Regions from separate parts of the Oceanobacillus longus genome, predicted to be linked through region 1. Evidence: riboswitches for the same ligand, from Rfam matches in the RefSeq annotation. Region 1 holds a riboswitch; each other region holds the start of a gene.

Region 1 (6,175 bases):
TCATAGATTTATTCCTACAACCCATGATTACTTGAGAAGTCGATTAACATTGGCTTCTCCTATTTTTGATGAAGAAATAAAAATATGCAGCAAAGAACTATATCCATGCTTTGGCTTGAAAATTATTCCTTTAAAGGTTCCCAAGCAATTGTTGGGGACCTTTAATGTAGGAAAGCCAATATTAAAATTTGAAATTAACTTCTTTATCCTCTTGTGACTCTACACCCTTCATATAGTCAATTCTTTTTTGTGCAGAGGATTGGCTAACCTGCTCATCAGCATGATAGGACGAGCGTACAAGCGGACCAGATTCACAATGAGAAAAACCTTTTTCTAAAGCAATTCTTTTTAACTCTTCAAATTCATCCGGATGGTAGTAACGCTCAACATTTAAATGCTTTTTAGTTGGTTGCAGATATTGCCCAATGGTTATAATATCGACATTATGCGCTAATAAGTCGTCCATCGCTTCGACAATTTCTTCTTTGGTTTCCCCGAGACCCAACATGATACTTGACTTTGTAGGTACATTTGGTGCAATCTCCTTTACGCGCTTAAGAAGCAGGAGAGACCTATCATACTTGGCAATTGCCCGAACACGTTTGGTTAATCGTCTAACCGTCTCAATATTGTGATTAAAGATATCAGGCTCACTGTCCATTAGTGTATGTAAACTTTCATAATCACCTTTCATGTCTGATGGGAGGATTTCAATCGTACATCCGGGGCGTTGTGCCCGAATGGCTCTAACCGTATTGGCAAAAACAGCTGCTCCACCATCAGCTAAGTCATCACGAGCTACCGCTGTTACAACAACATGTTTTAGGCCCATTATTTCAACCGAATCAGCAACCCGTTTCGGTTCACCCCAGTCAAGTTCGTTTGGAAGCCCTGTTTTCACTGCACAAAAACGGCAGCCACGTGTGCAGGTATCTCCTAAGATCATAAAGGTTGCGGTCTTCCGCTCGCTCCAGCATTCATAGATATTTGGGCATTTTGCTTCTTCACAAACTGTATTTAATCTCTTGTCACGCATTAGGTGCTTTAGTTTTTTATAGGAATCATTTGTGTTAATTTTTGTTTTCAACCACTCAGGTTTACGGATGTATTCTGCTTGTTTTGCCAATACTAGCACGCTCCTTGTTTAAGTTCGTATTCCAGTTATCCAATTCATATTTTGTCTTCGCTAAGGCGTTTACTTCATCCCAATCATCTTGTGACAATTCCAAAGGATGAAGATCGATATCTAACCCTTTCTTGAAGCCATTTTCAAAAGCTTCCTTCAAAGTTTCATAACGATGCTTTTTAGTAGTCAGTTGGTCCAGTGTAATCGCCTTCTTAGAAAAGGAATTTCGCTTTCTTTCCCTTACTTTTTCAGAAGGAAATTGGAATAAATCAAATAGCATCGTTGTGTTGATACTAATTGGAAGAGAACCATGCTGTAGCAATACGCCTTTTTTTCTTGTTTGAGCATTTCCGGATAACTTTTTCCCATCTACCACCATTTCGTAAAATGCAGGCTTTTCAAAGCATATTGGTGTTCTTTCTCTATCTGACTGCTTTTCAACAACCGCATACTCTGCCGGAATGCCTAAATTTTTGTACCCTTCCAATACACCTTTTGATAAAACATAGTAAGCTTCCTGCACTGATAAAGGAATGTCGGGATCGTTCTCCGAAATAACTAGACTGTAGGTTAGTTCGTTGTCATGTAGTACAGCACTGCCACCGGTCAAGCGACGGACAAACTGGCAATTATAGTCATGTAGTGCCTTGAAGTCTATCTTATTCTCCACCTTTTGAAAGTATCCAACAGATAAACTTGGTGCCTTCCATCCATAGAATCGTAGTGTTGGTGGAATTTTCCCTTCACTATGCCAATTGATTAAACATTCATCAAATGCCATATTGATTGCTGCATCACTAAAACCGGTATCAATAAAAGCCCATTGTCGATTCAACTTATTCACCTCCAATTCAATTGCAATTATTTCACTAAAAAAGACTGCAGAATTTAGACTGCAGTCTTTTGGTGAAGTGATAATCAATAAATATACACATTGACTGCACATTTCCTACGATAGTATTATCCATTTCAGGTCCAAAGGGTCAACGCTAATTAATATATAGCATCTCTCAGCTTAACAGCTCCCCCAGTGCTTATTTATTAAATTGTTTACTATTAAAGCTTACTTCTAATTGTTGGGAATGTAAAGATAAGTGTGATAATTAACACGAATTGTTAATTACTCAACTTTCGCACCATTAAAATAAGTTCAAACCGTTAACTGGGGCAAACTTAGAATGTTTCTAATAATCCCCTTGCTAAACTTGATTAAAACAAGGCTGTTTTTCGTACTGTTTATAGCCTTTTAATCATCGCAGAGTTGAGATAAAAAGCGAACTAGAATAAGTAACTTCGGCGACCGCTCTGGGGAAATATACTTACGGTTCGCGGGCGGCTGGTGAGCCCTCCTCGTGCTTCTTCTTTAGGGGTCTCACCGATGCCTTTCCTCGAGGCCACTGAAAAACTAGAGAACTAAAATTGAACCCTCCACTTTGGGTATATATAACCTGTTATTTAGGGTTAAAATAACCACTATGATGGTTAAATAACCTGTTAATTTGGGATTAGATTTATTTATTTTTGGATTTCCGGACTATTTCCGGACTTTTTCAGTGGCCTCCTTTCCTCCCGCTGGAGTCTTCGTATATTTCCCCAGAGCTGGTTTTAAGCTTACAAACTGATAACTGCATTAGTGATTTATAAAATTCATATCACCGAGCTTCACCAGTCCGGGTGAGCGGCGGGCGGTGACTCCTGCGGGAAGAGCACGTGTCCGAAGACCAGAAGAGTGGTTTTCTCTTCGGGGCTGAGGCCGTGCCCTAAGGATGCGCATCCGCCCAGAGCGATCCCGGACGGTGGGAAAAGCTGATACTTAAAGAAATAAAACCAACAAGCATTTACTTCGCAGTTCATATAAAATCCGACGATAAAAGAGGGAAATTAACGAAAAGATCCTTGAGTATAGATGTATCCAGACTGCTCAGCGCAAAAAGTTAATCCAAAATCAACTTGAACAGTGTAGCTCCAGTCCTCCTAATTCTATCAAGGGTTATTTATCCATTTCATTCTGCGAAAGTTGAATTAATTACTTAATAGCGTAGCATATTTACATACTCATCGTTTCTAACTAACTACTGAATTCAACTATTATACTTCCTTCAATTAAGTTATGAACTTCGTTTAATCGTCCTTCATGTAAAAGCTGAACAATTTTACTTCCGACGATTACCCCATCACAATGCTTACTAAGTGTATGTGCCTGTTCTGTATTGGATACCCCAAAACCAGCTAATACGGGTACATCACTATATTTCTTTAAATCATCGAGGTAGGAAGTTACATTCGTATCATGTTTTGTCCGGGCGCCTGTCGTTCCATTGACAGCCACTGCATATAGAAATCCTTCTGAACGCTTTGCGAGTTCAACTAAACGCTCTTTTGGACTTGTCATTGCGGCAAGTCTGACAAATGCAATATCATAATCACTTAAAGAGGGGGAAATAATGTGTTCTTCCTCCATTGGCAGGTCAGGTATAATAATACCATCAACCCCCGCATTCGCTGCGTCTTTAGCAAATTTCTCTATCCCATAAACTAAAATGGGATTTAAATAAGTCATGATGACAATTGGAATGGAACGATTTTCTTTCGTAGATTGCAATTTCTCTAATACATTTGTTAAGGTTGTTCCATTTTCTAATGCACGTATGCCAGCCTCTTGAATAGTTGGACCATCTGCAACAGGATCCGAGAAGGGGATACCAAGTTCAATTGCGGATGCCCCGCATTCCTGTATAAAATTTATTCTCTCTTCCAAAATATCGAGTCCGCCATCACCAGCCATAATATATGGAGCAAATATATTTTGATTAGATTTGATTTTTTCCTGTAATGCTTTTTTCAATTTTTCCTTACCCATTATAATTTTCCTCCAATCCGGTCTTTTACTTGTTCTACATCTTTATCACCGCGACCTGAAAGACAAATGACGATTGTCTCATCTGGTGACATTTCAGGAGCGAGCTTCATGGCATATGCCACTGCATGGGAACTCTCTAAGGCAGGGATAATTCCTTCTGTTTTTGATAAATATTGAAATGCATCAAGTGCTTCCTCATCAGTGATTGATGTGTATGTGACACGATTTGTCTCGTGTAAATGACTGTGTTCCGGTCCCACTCCAGGATAGTCCAGACCTGCAGAAATCGAGGAGGCTTCTTCAATTTGACCGTGCTTATCCTGCAAGAGATATGTCATTGTCCCGTGTAATACACCGATATCTCCACCAGATAATGTTGCTGCGTGTTTATTTGTTTCGATGCCTTCACCACCAGCTTCCACTCCAAATAGTGATACATCCTTATCTTCAATAAATGGATAAAACATACCCATTGCATTACTTCCACCACCGACACAGGCAATGACAGCTTCTGGAAGCTTGCCATTCTGTTCCATGATTTGTTTTTTCGTTTCGGAACCAATAACAGATTGCAGATCTCGAACGATTTTTGGGAATGGATGTGGTCCGACAACAGATCCGATAATATAATGTGTGTCCTCCACATGATTGACCCAGTATCGTAATGCTTCGTTGACCGCATCTTTCAATGTGCCACTGCCTTGGGAGACACTTCTAACTTCAGCACCTAGTAGCTCCATTCGGAAGACATTCAATTTTTGCCGGCGAATATCTTCTTCACCCATGAACACGATACACTCAAGCCCTAGTAGCGCACAAACTGTTGCTGTAGCAACGCCATGCTGACCTGCACCTGTTTCTGCAACAACTTTTTTCTTGCCCATCCGAACCGTTAAAAGTGCTTGGCCGATTGTGTTATTGATTTTATGTGCTCCAGTATGATTTAGGTCTTCCCGTTTTAAGTAAACTTGAGCACCGCCAAGATTTTTGGTCATCTGCTCTGCGAAATACAATGGTGTTTCGCGCCCGATATATTGTTTTAAATAATAGTTTAATTCATTAATGAAATCAGGGTCTTTGATAGCTGTTTCATATGCTTCTTCTAGCTCAAGCACTGCAGGCATTAATAATTCTGGAACAAATCTTCCTCCAAAATCCCCATATTTTCCGGTTTTATCTGGCATCGTGTATGTCACTTGACCTCATCCTTTCGTGTTTGTTTAGCATTAGTAATAAATTGTTTGATTTTATTGACATCCTTTTTCCCGTCTGTTTCCACACCACTTGAAACATCGACAGCTATAGGATTTACTTTTTCGATTCCAATTTTTACATTTTCCGGTGTCAATCCCCCTGCGAGAATAACTTTACTGCGATCCAATAGCAGTCTATCAAGCAAATTCCAATCAAATACGGTGCCGTTACCACCGCGGCTTTTTTTGCTAGGTGTATCCAATAAGCAGTAATCACAAGGATATTGTTTCAGAATTTCAAGTACTTCTTTTTCTGCTGGAAAAGCTTTAATAATTCCATAGGGCAATTGCTCCGCTACTTCAGGCGGTTCATCCCCATGTAATTGAATAACATCCAGTCCAACAACCTCAGCTATTTGCATCATGTTTTCGACGGATTCGTTTACAAATACACCGACTTTCTTAACGGATGCAGGGATGGACTTGGATATTGATGCAGCATTAGCCGGTGATATTTTTCTCTTACTATCAGCAAAAACAAATCCGATAAAATCAGCCCCGCTTTCTACTGCTCCATTGGCTGCTTCCTTAGATGTTATCCCACAAATCTTAACGAGCATTTATTTTTTCTCCTTTTGCAGGTAAAGGCATCTGCAACTGCCCGAAGGTTTCTTCCACATTAGCTGATCGCATAAGTGTTTCACCTACAAGGATAGCAGCTGCGCCGACATCAGCTACACGCTTTACATCTTGATTTGTCTTCATTCCACTTTCACTGATTAGAATGGTTTCAGGATTTGTTACCATGCGTGCGAGTTCCTCCGTTATTTTTAAATCCACTTCAAATGTTTTTAAGTTACGATTATTGATTCCGATGATTTCTGGATTCACTTCAAGAGCACGCTTCATTTCCTCTTCATTATGAACTTCAACTAGAATTTCCAATCCCAGTGTGCTTGCATAATTATAGAGCTTCTTAAATTGTTCACCTGATAA
Region 2 (6,175 bases), on a different contig from region 1:
GGGAAGTTAGTATGAAAGAGCTTGGGAGATATGTCACCTTCTATAAACAAAGCAATTCAGAAAGATCTCACAATATAGCTTTAGCTGCAGAAGCTATCAATAACACGGTTGTATTTCCGGGGGAAACATTTTCCTTTAATGGTGTAGTAGGTGAAAGAACAACAGAAAGAGGGTATAAACAAGCGCCAGTCATTGTAAAGGGAGAACTCTCCGAGGATATTGGTGGTGGTATTTGTCAGGTTTCTTCCACGCTTTATAATGCAGTAGATCTAAAAGGTGTTCAAATAGTGGAAAGATATGCCCATAGCAGACGAGTTCCCTATGTTCCACCAGGAAGGGACGCAACCGTAAGCTGGTGGGGCCCTGATTTTGTTTTTAAGAACCTGTATAACGAGCCGATTTTAATTCGTGCCAAATCAGAGAATGGCCAAATGAATGTCACCGTACACTCCTCAGATACTGTGGAGTACTTTAACGGGAGTGAGGATTGATTTGACACGAATCTCCGTCTGCACACTGATTAACAGGGACAAGTCTTCTATTATTAGAAACCAGTTTATAAATAATGTTTCCGAGTCCAATGAACTTGAAAATATACATGAATGGCACGAGAACCCATAAGAGTGGGAGCATTTTAGCTATTTGAATTATTGCTGAATACCCTTTGTACCATCGATTATTATATTTAACATGAAGACTCTTTTCCATTTCAAGTGGATAATCTTTCATATTCCGAAATGAATCGAATGTAAGCTTATTTCTCCAATCGAGCCTTTTCCAAATGGTTGAAGAATTTGTACAGATTTTGCAGTAACTATCATAATAGACAATCATATTGAATTACCTCCAATAATAATATAAGTCAATTCTATACAAAAAGCTGTATTTCACAAAGGAAATACAGCTTTTAAATATGGTCGGTTATTATGCTTGTTTATGAAGCTCAAGCTCAAAGTTGATTTTAACATCTTCACCAACAAGTACGCCACCAGTTTCAACTGCTGCGTTCCAAGTAAGGCCGAAATCTTTACGGTTAATGGATGTTTTGCCACTAAAACCAGCTACTGTAGCTCCGCCCATTGGGTCTTTGCTTTGACCTTCAAATGTAACATCAAGCGTAACAGGTTTAGTAGTCCCTTTAATTGTTAAATCACCACTTACTTCATAATCATGAGATGATTTTTTCTTGATATCTGTAGCAACGAAAGTCATTTTAGGGTAGTTTTCTGAATCAAAGAAATCTCCTGAGCGTAAATGATTATCGCGATCTTCATTACGTGTATTCACGCTTGCAGTATCTACAGTTACTTCTACTTTAGAATCTGTTAAATTTTCTACGTCTGCTTCAATTACAGCATCAAATGAATCGAATGTGCCTTTAGCTTTTGAAATCATCATGTGTTTTACTGAGAAACCAACTTCACTGTGGACTTGGTCAACTGTCCAAACTGTTTTTGTCATTATAAATCCCTCCAAATAATTTTCTGTAACCCGATAGTTACTTTCTGTTACCTAGTATAAATTGATATGTGTTTAAAGTCAAGTGTTTTTAATTAAAAATAAATGAATTAAGTTTAAATTAATTTAATAAAAGGTAGGAATACTTTAATGTTCCCTTACTCTTCGATTTGAAACATAATTTTTATCGTTTTATGGATTACAAGAGATTGTTATTTTCTTGATAATAAGGTACAATACACATAACAAATGAAGCATATAGAATAAAAGCCTACAGGGGGAGCCATTTGGCTGAGAGTGAACATTTTGTTCAGACCCTTTGAACCTGTTAGTTAGTACTAGCGTAGGGATTGGTGGTTTTTTTGATGGATTAAAAAGCAATGTGAGCGGATTCCCCCATCAGGAAGCTTCCCCTCGGCATTGCTTTTTTGCGTGGAAATTTAAAAGGGAGGTAATACAGTTGAGGTCAAAACGAATTTTATTCTTAGTTGAAGTATCCATTTTTACTGCATTGGCATTACTTTTGGATATCTTACCATTATCATTTAAAATATGGGCTCAGGGTGGGTCGATTTCTTTTGCAATGATTCCTGTATTTATAGTTGCATTTCGTTGGGGGTTAAAAGGTGGTCTGCTTTCTGGGTTTTTGTGGGGAGTATTACAAGTTGCAACCGGAACAGCATATATTTTAACACCATTACAAGGATTTATTGATTACGCGCTAGCCTTTACAGTCATAGGCTTTGCCGGTATTTTTGCCAATCGAATTCAACAGGCAGTAAAGTCAGGTGAAACAAAGAAATATCTTACTTATATCACGCTAGGGGTATTATTGGGGTCTACATTACGATTTATTGCTCACTATGTAGCAGGGCTCGTATTCTTCGGCTCCGCAATTGAAGGACAACCTGCATGGTTATATTCATTAATTTATAATGGTTCTTACATGGTTCCATCCTTCATTTTATGTACGGTTATTGTGTTCTTCTTGTTCCATAAACAACCTAGAACATTATTGAACGTAGCTTAGAAGTATTGTATATTCGCTCACAATAAGGTAACCTCATAATCAATGAGGTTACCTTATATTTATTGGAGGTTGATCATATGCGTGAATTAATAGGGACGTGTACATCATGTAAGAAAAATATATATTGTGAGAGTGGTTTTTTTAATGGTATTCAAGAAAATGGGAAGTTAATATGTAATGACTGTATGAATAGGAAAGAAAAGAAATAGTCTTTCAATTCTTGTTTTCTATCTTATTCAACTTTCGCAGAATGAAATGGATAAATAAGCCTTGATAGAATTAGGAGGACTGGAGCTACACTGTTTAAGTTGACTTTGGATTAACTGTTTGCGCTGTGCAGTCTGGATACATCTATATTCAAGGATCTTTTCGTTAATTTCCCTCTTTTATCGTCGGATTTTATATAAACTACGAAGTAACTGCTGGTTGATTTGATTTCTATAAGTAAGTGCTTTTCCCGCCGTCCGGGATCGCTCTGGACGGATGCTTTCCGCGGGCACGGCCTCAGCCTCCTCGAGAAACCCACTTTGCGGGGTCTTCGGACACGTGCTGTTCCCGCAGGAGTCACCGCCCTCCGCTCACCCGGACTGTTGAATCTGTGTGATCCGGTTTTTATATCAATCACTAAGGTGTTAATCAATTGCAAGCTTAAAACTAGCTCTGGTAAATATACGAAGACTCCTGTGGGAGGAAAGGCATCGGTGAGACCCCGCAGTGCGAAGCACGAGGAGGGCTCACCAGCCGCCCACGGAAAGCGAAGTATATTTACCAGAGCGGTCGCCGAAGTTACTTGTCCTACTTCGCATTTTATCTCAACTCTGCGATGATTAAAAGGCTATAAACAGTACGAAAAACAGCCTTGTTTTAATCAAGTTTAGCAAGGGGATTATTAGAAACATTCTAAATTTAAACCAGTTAAATGCTCGAACTTATTTTAATGGTGCGAAAGTTGAGTATCTTATTTTTGAATACATGAGAAAGGGACAACCTTGTTGATTAGGTTATCCCTGTGGCATTATAATATGAAGTTTTCTACGTTGTCATGATTAGTAACCATTAGCAGAATCTTTCCGTCGTCCAAGTCCTCTTCGTAATTCTCTGCCTCTGCTTTGGAGAAGCCCATTTCTTCTAGTTTTGTACGTAATTCGTCCCCTTGGCTGTTAAACATATTTCCTACAGCACTACTAAAATCCATTTCTTTCATACCGATCGTATTAGTTTCTGATCCGTCGGCTAAACGGCCAGTTCTCTCATCATCGTGTGTGAGTAGATAGATATCACCCTTCTTTACTCCGCGAGCTTGTAGTTTGTTTACATCCGTTTTTAATTGTTCTTCATTTATATATTCTCTAATAAAAGGTTTCATAAAATAATTCCTCCTTTGTTGTTACTTGTTTTATTCCCGCTCATTATAGAAATAAACATCATAGTGATTTGGAATCTGGTAGCGTTTCTCTTCGATTATGCATAGGCTATAGCACAATCGAAGAAAGGAAGAGGATGAATGGATTTAACAATACCCCATCTGTTGTATGGATTATTTACTTTAATTATTATTGTTACAATGGTCTTCCGCAAAGGAGTTGTTTTACCAACGTTACTTGGCACATTCGTAATCGCTTTTGTATATAAAGGAAATATTATTGATGGTTTTACCGCAATATTTAATGCGAATTTAGTTGCTGCTCAAGAATTATTCAGTATCTTTTTAATCATCACGTTTATGCTGGCCCTCTTGCATTCGCTACGTGATTTAGGGGCAGATGTCAGAATGATTCAACCTATTCAAAAGATGATGGTAAATGGGCATGTGTCCTTTTTTGTCCTAATCACTGTAACGTATGTTATTTCCTTGTTTTTCTGGCCGACACCAGCAGTTCCATTGATTTGTGCATTGCTTGTACCTGCAGCAGTAAGAGCAGGATTACCAGCAATGACCGCAGCAGTTGCGATTGCAATAGCCGGACAAGGAATGGCGCTGTCATCAGATTATATTGTTCAGGTTGCCCCGAGCTTGTCTGCTGCATCGGCTGGCATCGATGTTGGTTCTGTTGCTGATAAAGCATTGGTACTATCCTTGATTGCCGGAGGGGTGGCTATTCTTTTAGCCTATCTATTCTATCGGAAATCGATTCGTTCAATAAATGATCCTCTAAATGAAATCGAACTACAAAAGCTCCAAACTGCTGAAGGTTCAAAAAATAAAGTACGAACGGCTCATCTTAATACTTGGAGCAAAGTCTTTGCAATTGCTGTCCCTATCTCCTTACTTGGTGTCGTGATTTTTATGATGTACAGTAAACTCTTTTCTGGAGACAGTGGTCTGGTTGGAGGAGATGGAGCAGCATTTGTCGGTGGTGTTGCAGTTATCTTATTATTACTTTCCACCATCGCTTTTGGTAAACATCATGCTCTGGATTATGTTACGAATCACATAACAGATGGATTTGTATTTGCATTTAAAGCAATGGGACCTGTAATTCCAATTGCTGGCTTCTTCTTTTTAGGGAGTCCTGATTTCTCTGGAATTATTTTAGGGGTAGAAGAGGGACCTGCATTATTATTTGATCTCGTTGCATCCACGCAGGACTACTTGCCACAAAGTGCATTGCTTGCAGCTTTAAGTGTACTAATTATTGGTATTATTACGGGGCTTGATGGCTCTGGTTTTTCCGGATTACCACTTACCGGCGCACTTGCTGCTTCATTGGAAACAACATCTATTGATGCTGCAACCCTTGCTGCAATTGGTCAAATGGGGGCTATCTGGACAGGTGGAGGTACCATAGTTGCCTGGTCATCCTTGATTGCAATAGCAGGTTTCTGTGGTGTATCGGTTATGGATTTAGTAAGAAAGAATTTTCTTCCAGTAATATCAGGTTTAATTATTGCAACGCTTATTGCTGTATTTTTTCTCTAAACTAAAAAAATAGATTAAATGTAAAAAAAGAAAAGACTTGTCTTTTCTTTTTTTTATACTTAATGAATTAATTGTTATTCCAAAATTCTTAATGTTTTACTTTTTTATAAACAATAGATAAAATGTAATTGTACTAAATTAAAGCGTTTTCACATAGCTTGTAAGAGAAATTATAATTCCATTAAATAAGAGGGGGTAGTAAAAATGAGTGGTATTTTGGTAGCGCTGATTGGAATGGTCGTTTTTGCATTAGGTTATCGCTATTATTCAAAATTTGTAGCAGAAAAAATCTTTCGACTTGATCCAAATTATGTAACACCCGCTCATAAGTACAAAGATGGTGTCGATTTTGTGCCAACGAACAAATTTGTATTATGGGGACATCATTTTACTTCAGTTGCAGGAGCAGCGCCGATACTTGGACCTGCTATAGCTGTGTATTGGGGATGGCTGCCAGCTTTTCTTTGGGTAATATTAGGAACAGTCTTCGCTGCTGGTGTTCATGACTTTGGAACACTTGCATTGTCTGTTAGGAATAAAGGGCAGTCGGTTGGTACAATAGCTGATAAATTAATTGGAAATCGAGCAAAAGTATTGTTTTTATTTATTATTTTAATATTAGTACTAATGGTAAATGCTGTTTTTGCATGGGTTATTTCTAATTTATTCATTAATTATCCAGCAAGTGTCATTCCAGTATTTATTCAGATTCCATTGGCAATCTGGATTGGATATGCTGCCTATAAACGTAATACGAAGATGCTCAT
Region 3 (6,175 bases), on a different contig from region 1:
TACGGGAAATATTGCGATGAACTATTACTTTATTGCTGCTTCGGCAGTATTGTTATTAATCGTAACCTACTTCGTTACAACAAAATTGACGATACCACGGTTAGGTGCGTATCATGGCGAGCAGATTTCTGAAGAAGATCTAGGTGCAGATGAGAAAAGTGCATTACGCTGGGCCAATAGTTCGTTAGTAATAACGGCTGTAATTTTTATGGCACTTGTCATTCCTGAAAATGGTATTCTTAGAAATCAGGAGACAGGCTCGATTATGAATGATTCACCGTTCATGAATTCGGTTGTTTTCATTATTACGATTTTGTTCTTTGTTCCAGGTTTAGTATATGGGTTGAAGATGAAAACAATTAAGAATTCGAGGGACTTTGGGAATGTGTTAAGTGAATCGATGGCAACAATGGGAAGCTACATTGTTCTCGTGTTTTTTGCAGCTCAGATGCTTGCATACTTTTCATGGAGTAATTTAGGTCCGATTTTAGCGATAAAAGGTGCAGATTTTCTTCAGCAGATGAATTTCACTGGAATACCGTTAATTTTAAGCTTCGTCATTATTGCTGGATTTATCAACTTACTTATTGGTAGTGCCTCTGCAAAATGGGCAATCCTTGCACCTGTATTCGTTCCGCTATTTATGCTTTTAGGCTATGATCCGGCTTTTACACAAATGATTTTCCGGATAGGGGATTCGATTACGAACCCAATTACACCAATGCTTCCATATTTGCCACTATTATTGGCATTTGCGAAAAAGTATGATAAGAATGTTGGCTTAGGTACGCTGCTTTCTAATTTACTACCGTACTCCATCGCTTTTTTCATTGTATGGTCCTTATTTTTGGTTCTTTGGTATTTATTAGGCATCCCAGTCGGTCCAGGCGGTCCTATCTTTTTACAACAGTAACCCAACCCGAATGACGGCTCCCTAGCCGCCAACAATAAGAAATAAATTTTAAATGAGGAGATACGAATGGATATGTTTAAACAAATCGAACAAGTATTACCAGCTGTTATTCAGTGGAGGAGAACGATGCACCAGCATCCAGAGCTTTCTTTTGAGGAGTACTGGACAAGTCAATATATTGAAGATGAACTTCGACAAATGGACAATATCGAATTATCTCGTCCTACGAAAACGAGTGTACTAGGCATTATTAAAGGAAAAAAACCTGGAAAGAAAATTGGGCTGCGAGCGGATATTGATGCATTACCCATTCAAGAAGAACGGGATGACCTTGATTTCGCCTCAACAAAAGAGGGTGTCATGCATGCTTGTGGGCATGATGGACATGCCGCAATGCTTCTTGGAGCGGCACGTGTTTTGTCGCAAAACGTAGACGCAATAAGTGGTGAAATTTATTTGATTTTCCAACATGCGGAGGAAGCACCTCCAGGCGGTGCACAGGAAATGGTTGCGACTGGGCTGTTCAACGACCTTGATTTCGTCTATGGGCAGCATTTATTCACACCGATTCCTATTGGTAAAATTGGAATTACCAAGGGGCCTATCACCTCAAATTCAGATACATTTGATCTCCTCATTAAAGGGAGAGGTGGACATGCATCCCAGCCTGAAGATTCGGTTGACCCGGTTATAATGAGTACGCAGATTATCAATCAATTTCAAACGATTGTATCACGAATGACCTCTCCACTCGATTCTGTCGTTATTTCAACCACACAGTTTCACGCTGGCAGTGCCACGAATATCATCCCAGATACCGCTGCATTACAGGGAAGTGTACGGACGGTCCAACAAGAAACGCGTGAATTGGTAAAAGAAAAAATGGAAAAGGCAGTTGCATCCATATGTGATTTATATGGTGCTGATTACGAGTTTAACTTCCAGTATGGCTATGATGCGGTTGTCAATGATGAGGAGAAAACCGATGCCGTTATCGATATTGCAACCAAGTTATTTGGTGATCGTGTATTCAATTATCCATTAACTATGGGTGGGGAGGATTTCGGTGCATTCTCCAAGATAATACCAGGAACATTCATATTTATTGGAGCAAGAAATGAGGAAAAGTCCTATGATTATCCCCATCACCATCCTAAATTTGCCATCGATGAAGATAGTTTAATCGACGGTGTCAGCATGATGGTTCATGTTGCATTAGAAATGGGGAAATAAAATAGTCAATTCAGAGCTCAGTTCCCTACCCGCTATCAATTTTTCTTTTAACGTCATGGTTTCTTATTAATTAGATAAAAATAGAGATAGGCTTTAATTATTGAAGCCCGTCTCTATTTTTTTATAATATTCGTGTGGATACAGCTAAGGAAATCGCGAATATACGCCTGAAATTCGTGGAATTCCAGTCTGCTCGGCATCTTATTCCAGAAATAATTGATTAATCTAGTCTAGTCTTGCTCTACACAGACGTCTCCAACTTATCCTTTTCCGATAACCATGTTTCAAATGTATACGACATTTCCCAGAATGCAAGTTCATATTCTTTGGCAATGATGAATTGATCTTTAATCTTTTTCTTTTCTGCTTCGCTTGCTTGGTCAGCTAATTCATCCATGAGGTTAATCATTTCCTGTGTTGATTCCTGGAACCAGCTACTAGCATACATGTTCAGCCAATTTTGATAGATTTCTTCGGCCGGTTTTGCATCCTTATATTGCAAGCCGATATCCGCATACAACCAGTAACATGGCAGTATAGCAGCTACAATTTGGGCCAGGCTACCGGATAATGACGCTCGGTACAAATGGGATGTATAGGCATATGCAGTCGGCGCTGGTTTAAAATTTTCTATTTCTTCATTCGTAATATTTAAAATTTCAGCATGTTCCTTGTGTACAGTCAGCTCCGCTTCAGTTGTTTTTTTTGCCTTTTCAGCAAGTCTTGCAGAAACACGAAAGTCATCCGCATGGGCAGCTGCGAAGGCATGGACTTTGCCGTAATGTTTCAAATAATAGATGTCTTGCATAATATAGTTTTTGAACGTTTCCAGCGGTAAATCTCCCTTGACAATCCCTTGTACAAACGGATGATTCAGGCTTAATTCCCAACTTTGCTTTGTTGCTTCTCTCAACGACTCTGAAAAACGCATAAAAAATTCCTCCTCTATTTTTTTCCTAATGATGAATTAGAAAATGGACATTTATTTTTTAATAGCCTACTTCTACTACAGCGTTAACGATGTACATCAAATCGTTTTTATCCTGCTGTTCTTCAAGAAAAATTCCGCTTGTTGTTGCCATGCCGCCGTCCATTACTTCAATGGTGACCGTACCATAGGGAATTAACTTTTTTATTCTATTCTGATCTAATTTTTCCAAATCCTGCGGCAAGCCTAGTTTGACATTTACGATCATCTTATTTAAGTCACCATCCGGCAAAATTTTTCTCATGCCTGGCATGGAATTGGAATGGATTGCATTCAGCACTGCCCGTTCAGCCGCAATATTTACATCCTGTCCGTGCACATCCAACCCTGTTCCTGTTTCAATAAATATGAGATTTTCCATTTTCTTTTCCTTCTTCCTTTATTAAAATAGCTTCAGGAAGGCTCCTTTGATTACGGATGTCCTAACGTTCCTGAATCTGTTTATATCTTTTTACTTTTTCATCCGTTAAGAAATAAAGCTCGTCAAGTAGTGCCAGAATAAATGTTCCAGGCCCCATTGCTTTTTTCATCGCTAATTCCGCTGCAATGCCATAACTTGCCACTGCATATACACCTGCCTGGAATTTGTCATCAGCTACACTTACAAAAGGTCCAATAATTGATGAAAGCAGGCATCCGCTGGCAGTAATGTTTTGTAACATTTCATGGCCATTTTTGCATAAAGCAGTTCGCATGCCATCGGTAATTACGTCTGTTTCGCCGGTTGAAATCACAACTGTATCATATTTTTTTGCCACAGCTTTTGCTATTTCTGGGTCATTTTTTTCAATCATGGAATCTGGTCCCTTTGCTTTTTCCAAAGCGCCTGCCAACACAGCAATTTCTCCGGCATTAGCACGAATTGCTGCAAGCTTTACAGTTGCAAGTATGTCATTAATTATTTCAGTCCGAAAAACTGTCCCACCAACTGCAATGGGGTCAAGAATAACTGGAACCCCTTTCTCATTTGCTGCCTTTCCAGCCTTTAACATTGCCTCGCCACGGTCCTCCGTTAATGTTCCAAGGTTCAACACGACTGCGTCGGCCATCGCTCCATAGTCCTGTGCTTCTCTCGGAGTATGTGACATAGCAGGGGATGCGCCAATTGCGATTAGACCGTTTGCGGCAAAATTACTCGCAACTTCATTCGTAATATTAAAAATAAATGGCTTGTCTTCTCTGATTTTTGCAATAAAATTCATCTGGACATCTCCTCTCTGATAAGTTGAAGAATTAAAAAAACCACCCCAAATGGAGTGGTTGTATATACAAATTCAGTATATGTATACGCCGCCAACTCCACTTCCCTACGCTGGTATTAACCAGTTCAGGTTCAAAGGGATCAAGAAATGAATCTTGTCTCAGCCAAACGGCACCCCTAGTGGATATTTTTAATTATTCTAACTAGAGCTTACTCCATTCTATTATAAAAGTAAAATGATATATGGCAGATGGAAGCACGGGGACGGTTCTCCTGCTTCCTTTTTGATAGTAGGAAGCAAAAGAACCGTCCCCATGCTTCTTATTGGGAGCGATAAAGTAGGACAGATGCCGATTGTATAGGCTCTGAAGATGAAAGCACGTCCACTTCATACTCTCCCAGAACAGCGATTCGCGGATAAAGTTAAATAAATCGCGGTATAAACGCCATATGCGCTGATAAATGTAGACATTCGCGGAATTCCAGTGAAGCAAGTGGAACACACAAGAAAACACACTGAAGAGCAGTGTGTTTTAGCTTGTTGGATCAACTTTTAAAATTATTTTTCCAATGTTTTTATTTTGTTCCATGTGTAAGTGTGCCTGTTGAATATTCTCAAAATCAAATACATGGTCAATTATTGGCTTAAGCTGCTTAGTTTCAAAAAGTTTTAAAGCGCTGGAGGCAAAATCAGCTGTCAGTTCTGCCTTGTACGGATCACTTCTTGGCGTGAGTAATGTGCCTGTCAGCTGAATCCTTTTCGACATCAGTTCTAACAAATTTACTTCTTCTATTTTCGCACCGCCTAGTACGCCAATTAATACCCAGCGTCCGTCTACTTTGATACTGGAGATATTTCCTTTCCAGTAAGATGCACCGATAAAGTCCAAAATCAGATCAACACCTTGCTGATTTGTCGCTTGCAATACTTCCTCAGCAAAATCTTGTTCCTTATAATTGATACAATGATCTGCGCCCAATGAACGGGCAAAATCCAGCTTCTCCTTTGACCCAGCAGTAGTGATGATTTTCGCTTCACAAAGTTGTTTTGCTAGTTGGATTGCTGCTGTTCCGACTCCGCTCCCACCGGCATGAATAAGTACTGTTTCGCCCTCTTTTAACCGTCCTAACCAAAATAACGTTTGATAAGCAGTTAAAAATACTTCTGGAATCGCTGCTGCCTCTTTAAACGATAAGCCTTCCGGAATGACCATCGCCCGCTCAGCAGGCATGACCGCATATTCTGCATAACCCCCGCCATTCACAAGTCCCATTACTCTTGTTCCGACTTCTATTTCTGTTCCCGGACCCGCTTGTTCAACAATGCCGGCAACTTCAATACCCAAATTTGGATTCTTCAAATAACCAGAACGACCTTCGCGATTGACGATGTCCGATCGGTTAACAGCAGCCGACTTTACTTTTATTAACAATTCACCTTCGTGCAGTTCCGGTTTAGGCTGTTCTGTTATTTGTAATTGCTCCGCACCACCTGGTTGTTTTACAGTGATAGCTTTCATATATAGTTTCTCCTCTCCTAAAGTATTCATCCTTCTTCGAGTAAGTGCTATTAAACTACAGGACATGAATTTCCCTTTATTTTAACCTTATCAGAAAAAGATTAAATAAACATAAGAAACGTCTTTATGTAAACCAAAGGCTAGGCGCCCATATGTGCTAAAATAGGGGAGTAACGTAAGATGTTTTCGATCAAAAAGGAGGAATTGCAATTGGCTTGGCTTTATGTTCTTTTTGCTGCAATTGTCGAAGTGTTTTGGGTCATCGGTCTGAAATATTCCGATTCACTAATAGAGTGGATCTGCACAATTATAGTCATTAT
Region 4 (6,175 bases), on a different contig from region 1:
AATACAGAACATATTTCTTCCATTCCACTTTTCCAAAAATAAATGTAATTGAAATGGTCCATATCAAAAATAGCATTGGTGTTAATGGTTCAAAAATAAAAGCTAGCAACACAACAAGCATCATAATTGTCAATGCTTTTATACTTGGATTAAGATGTTGTAGAAACATAATAAGCTTCCTTTTCATAAATGTTTTGAATCTGGATAGGAACGGGAAGTTCGAGTTTCCATTCCTTCAGTTTATCAGGAGCCATTTTCCATAATCTTTCTGGTAGGCAATCGGCAACAACACTTCCGTCATTCATCACGATTACTCTTGTTGCATATTGATCAACGATTTCCATATCATGGGTGATCATTACAATGGTTGATCCTAATTGATGACGTTGCTGTAATAGGTGCATCAGCTCCGCATTTGAATGTGCATCCTGTCCGAACGTAGGCTCATCGAGGAGCAGGAAGGATTGGTCGTCAACGATCATCGTCGCAACACTCAGCCGGCGCTTTTGTCCCTGGCTTATGGAGAATGGATGTTCATTTTTTAGTTCAAGCAGTCCACAGGTTTTCAGAATCAAGTGAACTTTTTCCTTGATTGTTTCAGCAGGTTCATTTTTTATTTTTAAACTAAATGCAACCTCATCATAGACTGTGTTTGTAATAAATTGATGCTCCGGGTTTTGAAAAACATAACCAATCTCCTGCCGTAACAATGATTCCTTCCATTCATTTAAGGCATTTCCTTTTACCAGAATACTGCCGGAAGTAGGCTTTTGGATGCCGGCCAGTATCCGGGAGAGGGAAGTTTTCCCACTGCCATTTGCCCCAACAATGGCGACAAACTCTCCCTCGTAAAATGGTAGTGAAACGTCTTTTACAATGTCTTGTTTATTGGCAGACCAGAAAATAGCGCGAGTTTCCAAGATGGGAGTATTGGACCCAGGGAAATCAAGTTTTGCAGCTTCCAATTCGATGTGCCCCCATCTTGAAGGATGCTCGGAAAATTCTTCGACAGTAAGTGGAAGGTCTTTCAGTTCCGGTTTGTTTTTCATAAGATATTGTGCAACATTCGGGAGCCATATTCCTTGTTCTATCAATTGCTGACGATTATCTTTAATCGCATTTCGTAAAGAGCCATCGTAAAAAGTTTCCCCGTCACGATTTAATAGAAGGCATCGTTCCGCTAAATCTGTCCAGCCATCAAGCTTATGTTCAATGATGATCAATCCAAATGGAATTTTCACCTTTAATTTTTTGATTGTTTGAATTAAGTCTTTTGTTGCGATTGGATCCAGGTTGGCTGTTGGTTCATCCAAAATAAGCAAGGATGGTTCGAGTGCAAGGATGCATGCGAGCGCAAGCTTTTGTTTTTGCCCGCCGGATAGTGAGGCTATGGTAGATTCTTTAAAATCGAGCATCTGAACAAGTGCTAGCGATTGATCGATTTTAGCTTCCATTTCTTCATAGGAAACACCGATATTTTCGAGTCCAAAAGCTACTTCATCTTCTACAGTTAGCATACAGAACTGTGTTTCCGGATCCTGGAACACGACGCCAACTTGCTTGCTTAGTTCACCAGACCTGTAATTAGACGTTTTCTTCCCATCGATAAAAATATCACCATGCATCTCCCCATCCAATTCCCGTGGGAAGAGCCCGTTTAAACAGGAAGTTAACGTGCTTTTTCCGCAACCACTTGGGCCGAGTAACAAGACACTTTCTCCTTGACCCAATTCAAAATTTACATTGGATAAAATATCTTTTTGATTCGTTTCAAATCGTAAGCTGAGATCACGCACTTCGACAAAAGGTTTCATGCTGCATTCTTCTTTCGATGTTCTTTTCCTAAAGCGAAACTTGACAGGACACCAGTTTGCGCGAGTCCATCACTCAATGCTTTACCAAGCAGTCCAGCGATTAATGCCCCACTGATCATACGTACGATAAACATGGCGGTCACATATTCAGGGGCGAGTGCAGCATACCCACTCATAAAATACCCATAGACAAAGCTAGTTACAGCAGATCCAACCCCAGCAGCCATCAATACCCATGCTGAATAATTTTTCCAACGGGTTGCAGCAAATACTGCTTCCGCGCCAATCCCTTGAACCATCCCTGTCACAATAAGCATTGGACCAATAGCGTTTCCAATTAATACTTCGATCATCGCGGCAATGGTTTCTGATAGAAATGCGGCACCGGGTTTTCGGATGATGTAGGCAACAATAATGGATACGATGAACCAAATACCAAAGATGAAATCATAGCCAATTGGTCCGAAAAATCCAACGAGTACCCCACCAACAGGCAAAAATGCTAAGTAAACAACCCCAAAAACGACAGATAAAGCTGCCATGACAACAATTTCCTTAAATCTCCAATTAGCCATTTTTCATATCTCCTTTATGTGATGGACTATTAGCTGAGATAGAGACTGTCATGACGGTATGACTCGATCCACCTTCCACAGTTGCTTGAAAAACGTTTTCCAATCCATCGAATATGGCAACTGCCTCTCCATCCAGACGTGTTGAATAATGCGTTGGTGAGACGGATACATGTTTTTTCATTGCTTCGATTTGCGCATAGATGACATCCATATAATCTCCGCCACCAAGGGGGTAAAGTGAAAATTTAGATGCAACCGATTGTTTGATGTCTTTTACAAGACTGGAATTTAGAAGTGTTTCATCCTCGGCCATGAATGCCTCACCTTGCGAATCTCCGGGGCATCCGAGGGAGTATGTTGCCTGAAATGCCACGTGCTCACCCGTCTTTGCTGCATGAAGGAAAATCGCTTTTGTTACATCGAATACGTGTACCAGTTTTCCCCTTACCGTTGTTGTGACGTCATCCGTTTTCATATGTACCTTTGACGTGTCAACCTCTTTTAAAGCTCCCTTGATAATTTCAATGAATTGATCACTCATTGGGTGGATGGAAAAACTTACTCCTGCGATATAGCTCTTTGAACATGCTTTATTTTGATTAGTCATATTACATTCCTCCTGTTTTATATTTTTCTCCATTAAAAAAACTGCATCCCCCTGTAGGGAATGCAGTCTCATTGTATTTATCATCATAAAAAATATCGATATACACGGTCGACCGCACTTCCCCACGCTAGTATTATCTAGTTCGGGTGCAAAGGGTCAGAACAAAACAGTTCTTCTCAGCCGTTTAAAACAGCTCCCCTAGCGCTAAACAGTTATGCAATTTTCTAAATACAAACTTAACACGTAACAAGAATGTTGTAAAGGTACGCAAACAAATAACCAACCAAAACCGAACAGTGCCTGTCACTCCCCGAATTTTGTCGAATGGTTTATTGGGTTTTACCTTAGGATTCTGTTTCATTTCATTGAAAAAGTGGAAATGTAAATAGGAAACTCCAAATAATCAGAGCTGAATTAAGTAAAGCTTGCTTATCGACATATTATGACAAAAACCGGGGAGTGACAGGCACCAATTTGCATCTTTTTCCAATATTATTGCAGACAAAAATCGACATAACTGATAAAATTTATAGGGAAGATAGATAGAGAGGGAGATTAAAAGAATTGTCTAAACCAAAGTTATGTAGTATGTTGCTGTTATTTGTGATTTTCTTCATTTTATTTAACCCAGTAAACACCTTCGCAAGTAATGAGGTTGAGGCAATCATCGGTTATGAAAATGAAGCTGGAAAACAATTAATTATAGAAACAAGCAGTGAAATAGACTATGAATTTACGAATATATCTGCAATTGCTGTAACGATGAATAGCGGTGATTTAGCGGGACTCTATGAAAATCCAGATATTGCGTACATAGAGAAAAATGCAGCAGTCGAATTATCAAATAATACCCAAACGATCACAGAAGTTACAGAAGCGGATATTCTGGAAGAAACGGAACATTGGAATATTCTAACAACCGGTGTAGCATTTGCATGGGAAGAGGGTTTTACCGGCAAAAATGTTAATGTTGCAATCATTGATACAGGGATTTCCCCGCATTCTGATTTACTTATTTCAGGTGGCCATTCAACCGTCGATGATACTGGAGAATGGCTGGATGATAATGGGCATGGGATGCATATCGCTGGTATTATCGGATCAAGGAAAAATGACATTGGTGTAGTTGGAGTTGCTCCAGAAGCTAATCTTTATGCGGTGAAGGCATTGGATAGTAATGGGGAAGGAACATTAACAGATTTACTGGAAGCAATTGAATGGTCCATAAACAATAACATGGATATCATAAATCTTTCGTTAGGTACGGATGAAAATAGTGAGTCATTGGAGAAATTGTTACAAGAAGCCTATGATGCAGGAATTTTAATTGTGGGTGCAAGTGGAAATGATGGAAATAGTGTTGCCCACCCGGCAAAATATGAAAGTGTAATCGGCGTATCTGCTGTAGACGGTCGTTTGAATGTCACAGGTTTTTCTTCAACAGGCCCAGAGGTGGAATTCTCAGCACCTGGAATTAATATTATTAGCACTTATTTATATGACTCGTATGGGACAAGTAGCGGAACATCGCAGGCATCTCCACATGTGACAGGAATGCTCGCAATTCTAAAGCAGAAATACCCTGAAATGACGAATAATGAACTTCGCGCGGAACTAGTGAAGCACGTACAGGATTTAGGAAATTCAGGAAGAGATTCTCTCTATGGACATGGCTTTATTACGTATAAACCCGATGATCAAATTGCTCCAGGGGAAGTTACCAATCTGCAACTGATTGAATCTAGTTCGGATTCTCTTTTGGTAAGTTGGGAGAATCCGGTAGATGAGGACTTTGCTGAAGTGAGTGTCTATTTGAATGATTCTTTTTTAACATCTGTTACTCGTGATGAGGAGACAACCTATCTTGCTGAAGAATTGGAAGCTGATACGAAATATTCGTTTTCATTTTATACCGAAGATCGATTTGGTAATGTATCTGAAGGGAAGTTCTTTGAAACACGTACAGAGGCAGGAAAAACTGTTATAAATGAGGAAGACGTAGTTGTTAGTGAGAATAAAACAGATGATGGAAGAATAGAAAGCGAAGAAGCTGACCAGGTCCACAATAATTCCGAAGAAAAAGAGAAGGATCAAGTTGCGGTACAACGTAGTGAAGAAGAGAAGACGGGCTTGAATAGGGAAGAAACAGAAGAGGCTGGGAATCAGGAGCAAGCTGAAAAGGAATTGAAAGAAAGTCCCCTGGAAAATGAACTAACGGATGATACGGAAGAATCACTATCTCAAAAAGCATCTGCAATCGAAAAAACGGAGGAAAGCAATCGTCGAGGGGCCGCTTCTGCTGTTGATGCTGACAAAATTAACGCCTCGCTTAATTCTGGTGAAAATAATGATGATCAAAGTGAACCGAAAAAGAATGATACAGAACAAGTTGATGAAGCAATAGAAGATGATGATTCAGCTCCAGATGAAACAGAGGATGAAAACAAAAATATTTTTGTACGCTTCTTTGAATCAATCGCAAACCTATTTATCACTATCTTTGACTGGATAATTGGACTATTTACTTAAAAAAACCCATCGCAGTGCCTGTCACTCCCCGAAATATGTCGAATGAAAATAAAATGCTGCTAAGTTAAGTGTTTGCAAGTAAATACCTAACCTAGCAGCATTTTTTATGGGTTGGCAGTCGACATATTATGACAAAAACCGGGGAGTGACAGGCACCGCATTAGTGGTGCGCTTCACTAGTGGCAGATGCCCAGGTTGAAAGCTGCGATCTTTAATTGGGAAGATATTGTTAACATCCAAAGAAAAAGTCCAAAGCCATGAATCACATACCAGCGTTGCATTTTTTTTCGGAATTTTAAGAGAAGTAATGCTGCAAGAGAAATAATCGTAGCCGCTATGGTTAATCCTAGCATTGCAGTAAAAGTGGACGTCCAGTAGAAATTATTAAATAACGGTATGACAGTTGTCGGTGTATAAAAAACGGTTAAATAATAAATCCCTATGATCCATGAAATGACCATAAAACTGAATACAATATATGGTGTATATTTCTTCAATGGTCTGTGTCCCCTTTTTATAAACTTAATTCATAGTATTTTGATTGGTTTATTTCATTTTATGCAGTACTTCTGCTTTTGTCAATACCAAAAACGATGAAAATAGCCGGATTGCTTGACCCGAACCGTAGAGTAGCCTAGAGTATAATAAAA

Evidence for each region. Region 1 has a riboswitch for thiamine pyrophosphate ahead of ACFOUV_RS13440 (lipoate--protein ligase family protein). Riboswitches for the same ligand answer to the same signal wherever they lie in the genome.
Region 2: linked by a shared signal. The riboswitch ahead of thiT (energy-coupled thiamine transporter ThiT) and the one ahead of ACFOUV_RS13440 (lipoate--protein ligase family protein) in region 1 are both predicted to bind thiamine pyrophosphate.
Region 3: linked by a shared signal. The riboswitch ahead of thiM (hydroxyethylthiazole kinase) and the one ahead of ACFOUV_RS13440 (lipoate--protein ligase family protein) in region 1 are both predicted to bind thiamine pyrophosphate.
Region 4: linked by a shared signal. The riboswitch ahead of ACFOUV_RS06945 (YkoF family thiamine/hydroxymethylpyrimidine-binding protein) and the one ahead of ACFOUV_RS13440 (lipoate--protein ligase family protein) in region 1 are both predicted to bind thiamine pyrophosphate.

The regions. Positions count from the first base shown of each region.
Region 1 covers NZ_JBHSAO010000010.1:26,678-32,852, reverse strand. The annotation lists gene lipA (lipoyl synthase) at 182-1,126, opposite strand; gene ACFOUV_RS13440 (lipoate--protein ligase family protein) at 1,098-1,961, opposite strand; TPP riboswitch at 2,055-2,165, opposite strand; gene trpA (tryptophan synthase subunit alpha) at 3,195-3,986, opposite strand; gene trpB (tryptophan synthase subunit beta) at 3,986-5,170, opposite strand; gene ACFOUV_RS13425 (phosphoribosylanthranilate isomerase) at 5,179-5,799, opposite strand; gene trpC (indole-3-glycerol phosphate synthase TrpC) at 5,789-6,175, opposite strand, start outside.
Region 2 covers NZ_JBHSAO010000008.1:33,213-39,387, reverse strand. The annotation lists gene ACFOUV_RS10870 (VanW family protein) at 1-491, shown strand, start outside; gene ACFOUV_RS10865 (thiol-disulfide oxidoreductase DCC family protein) at 472-834, opposite strand; gene ACFOUV_RS10860 (YceI family protein) at 925-1,461, opposite strand; TPP riboswitch at 1,725-1,826, shown strand; gene thiT (energy-coupled thiamine transporter ThiT) at 1,919-2,488, shown strand; gene ACFOUV_RS10850 (general stress protein) at 3,504-3,854, opposite strand; gene ACFOUV_RS10845 (hypothetical protein) at 3,993-5,408, shown strand; gene ACFOUV_RS10840 (carbon starvation CstA family protein) at 5,613-6,175, shown strand, end outside.
Region 3 covers NZ_JBHSAO010000004.1:139,429-145,603, reverse strand. The annotation lists gene ACFOUV_RS07315 (AbgT family transporter) at 1-913, shown strand, start outside; gene ACFOUV_RS07310 (amidohydrolase) at 980-2,146, shown strand; gene tenA (thiaminase II) at 2,388-3,077, opposite strand; gene ACFOUV_RS07300 (Lin0512 family protein) at 3,136-3,495, opposite strand; gene thiM (hydroxyethylthiazole kinase) at 3,557-4,336, opposite strand; TPP riboswitch at 4,422-4,524, opposite strand; gene ACFOUV_RS07290 (NAD(P)H-quinone oxidoreductase) at 4,869-5,855, opposite strand; gene ACFOUV_RS07285 (DMT family transporter) at 6,066-6,175, shown strand, end outside.
Region 4 covers NZ_JBHSAO010000004.1:55,050-61,224, reverse strand. The annotation lists gene ACFOUV_RS06960 (energy-coupling factor transporter transmembrane component T family protein) at 1-169, opposite strand, end outside; gene ACFOUV_RS06955 (ABC transporter ATP-binding protein) at 150-1,814, opposite strand; gene ACFOUV_RS06950 (ECF transporter S component) at 1,811-2,389, opposite strand; gene ACFOUV_RS06945 (YkoF family thiamine/hydroxymethylpyrimidine-binding protein) at 2,382-2,996, opposite strand; TPP riboswitch at 3,099-3,206, opposite strand; gene ACFOUV_RS06940 (S8 family serine peptidase) at 3,561-5,525, shown strand; gene ACFOUV_RS06935 (hypothetical protein) at 5,702-6,022, opposite strand.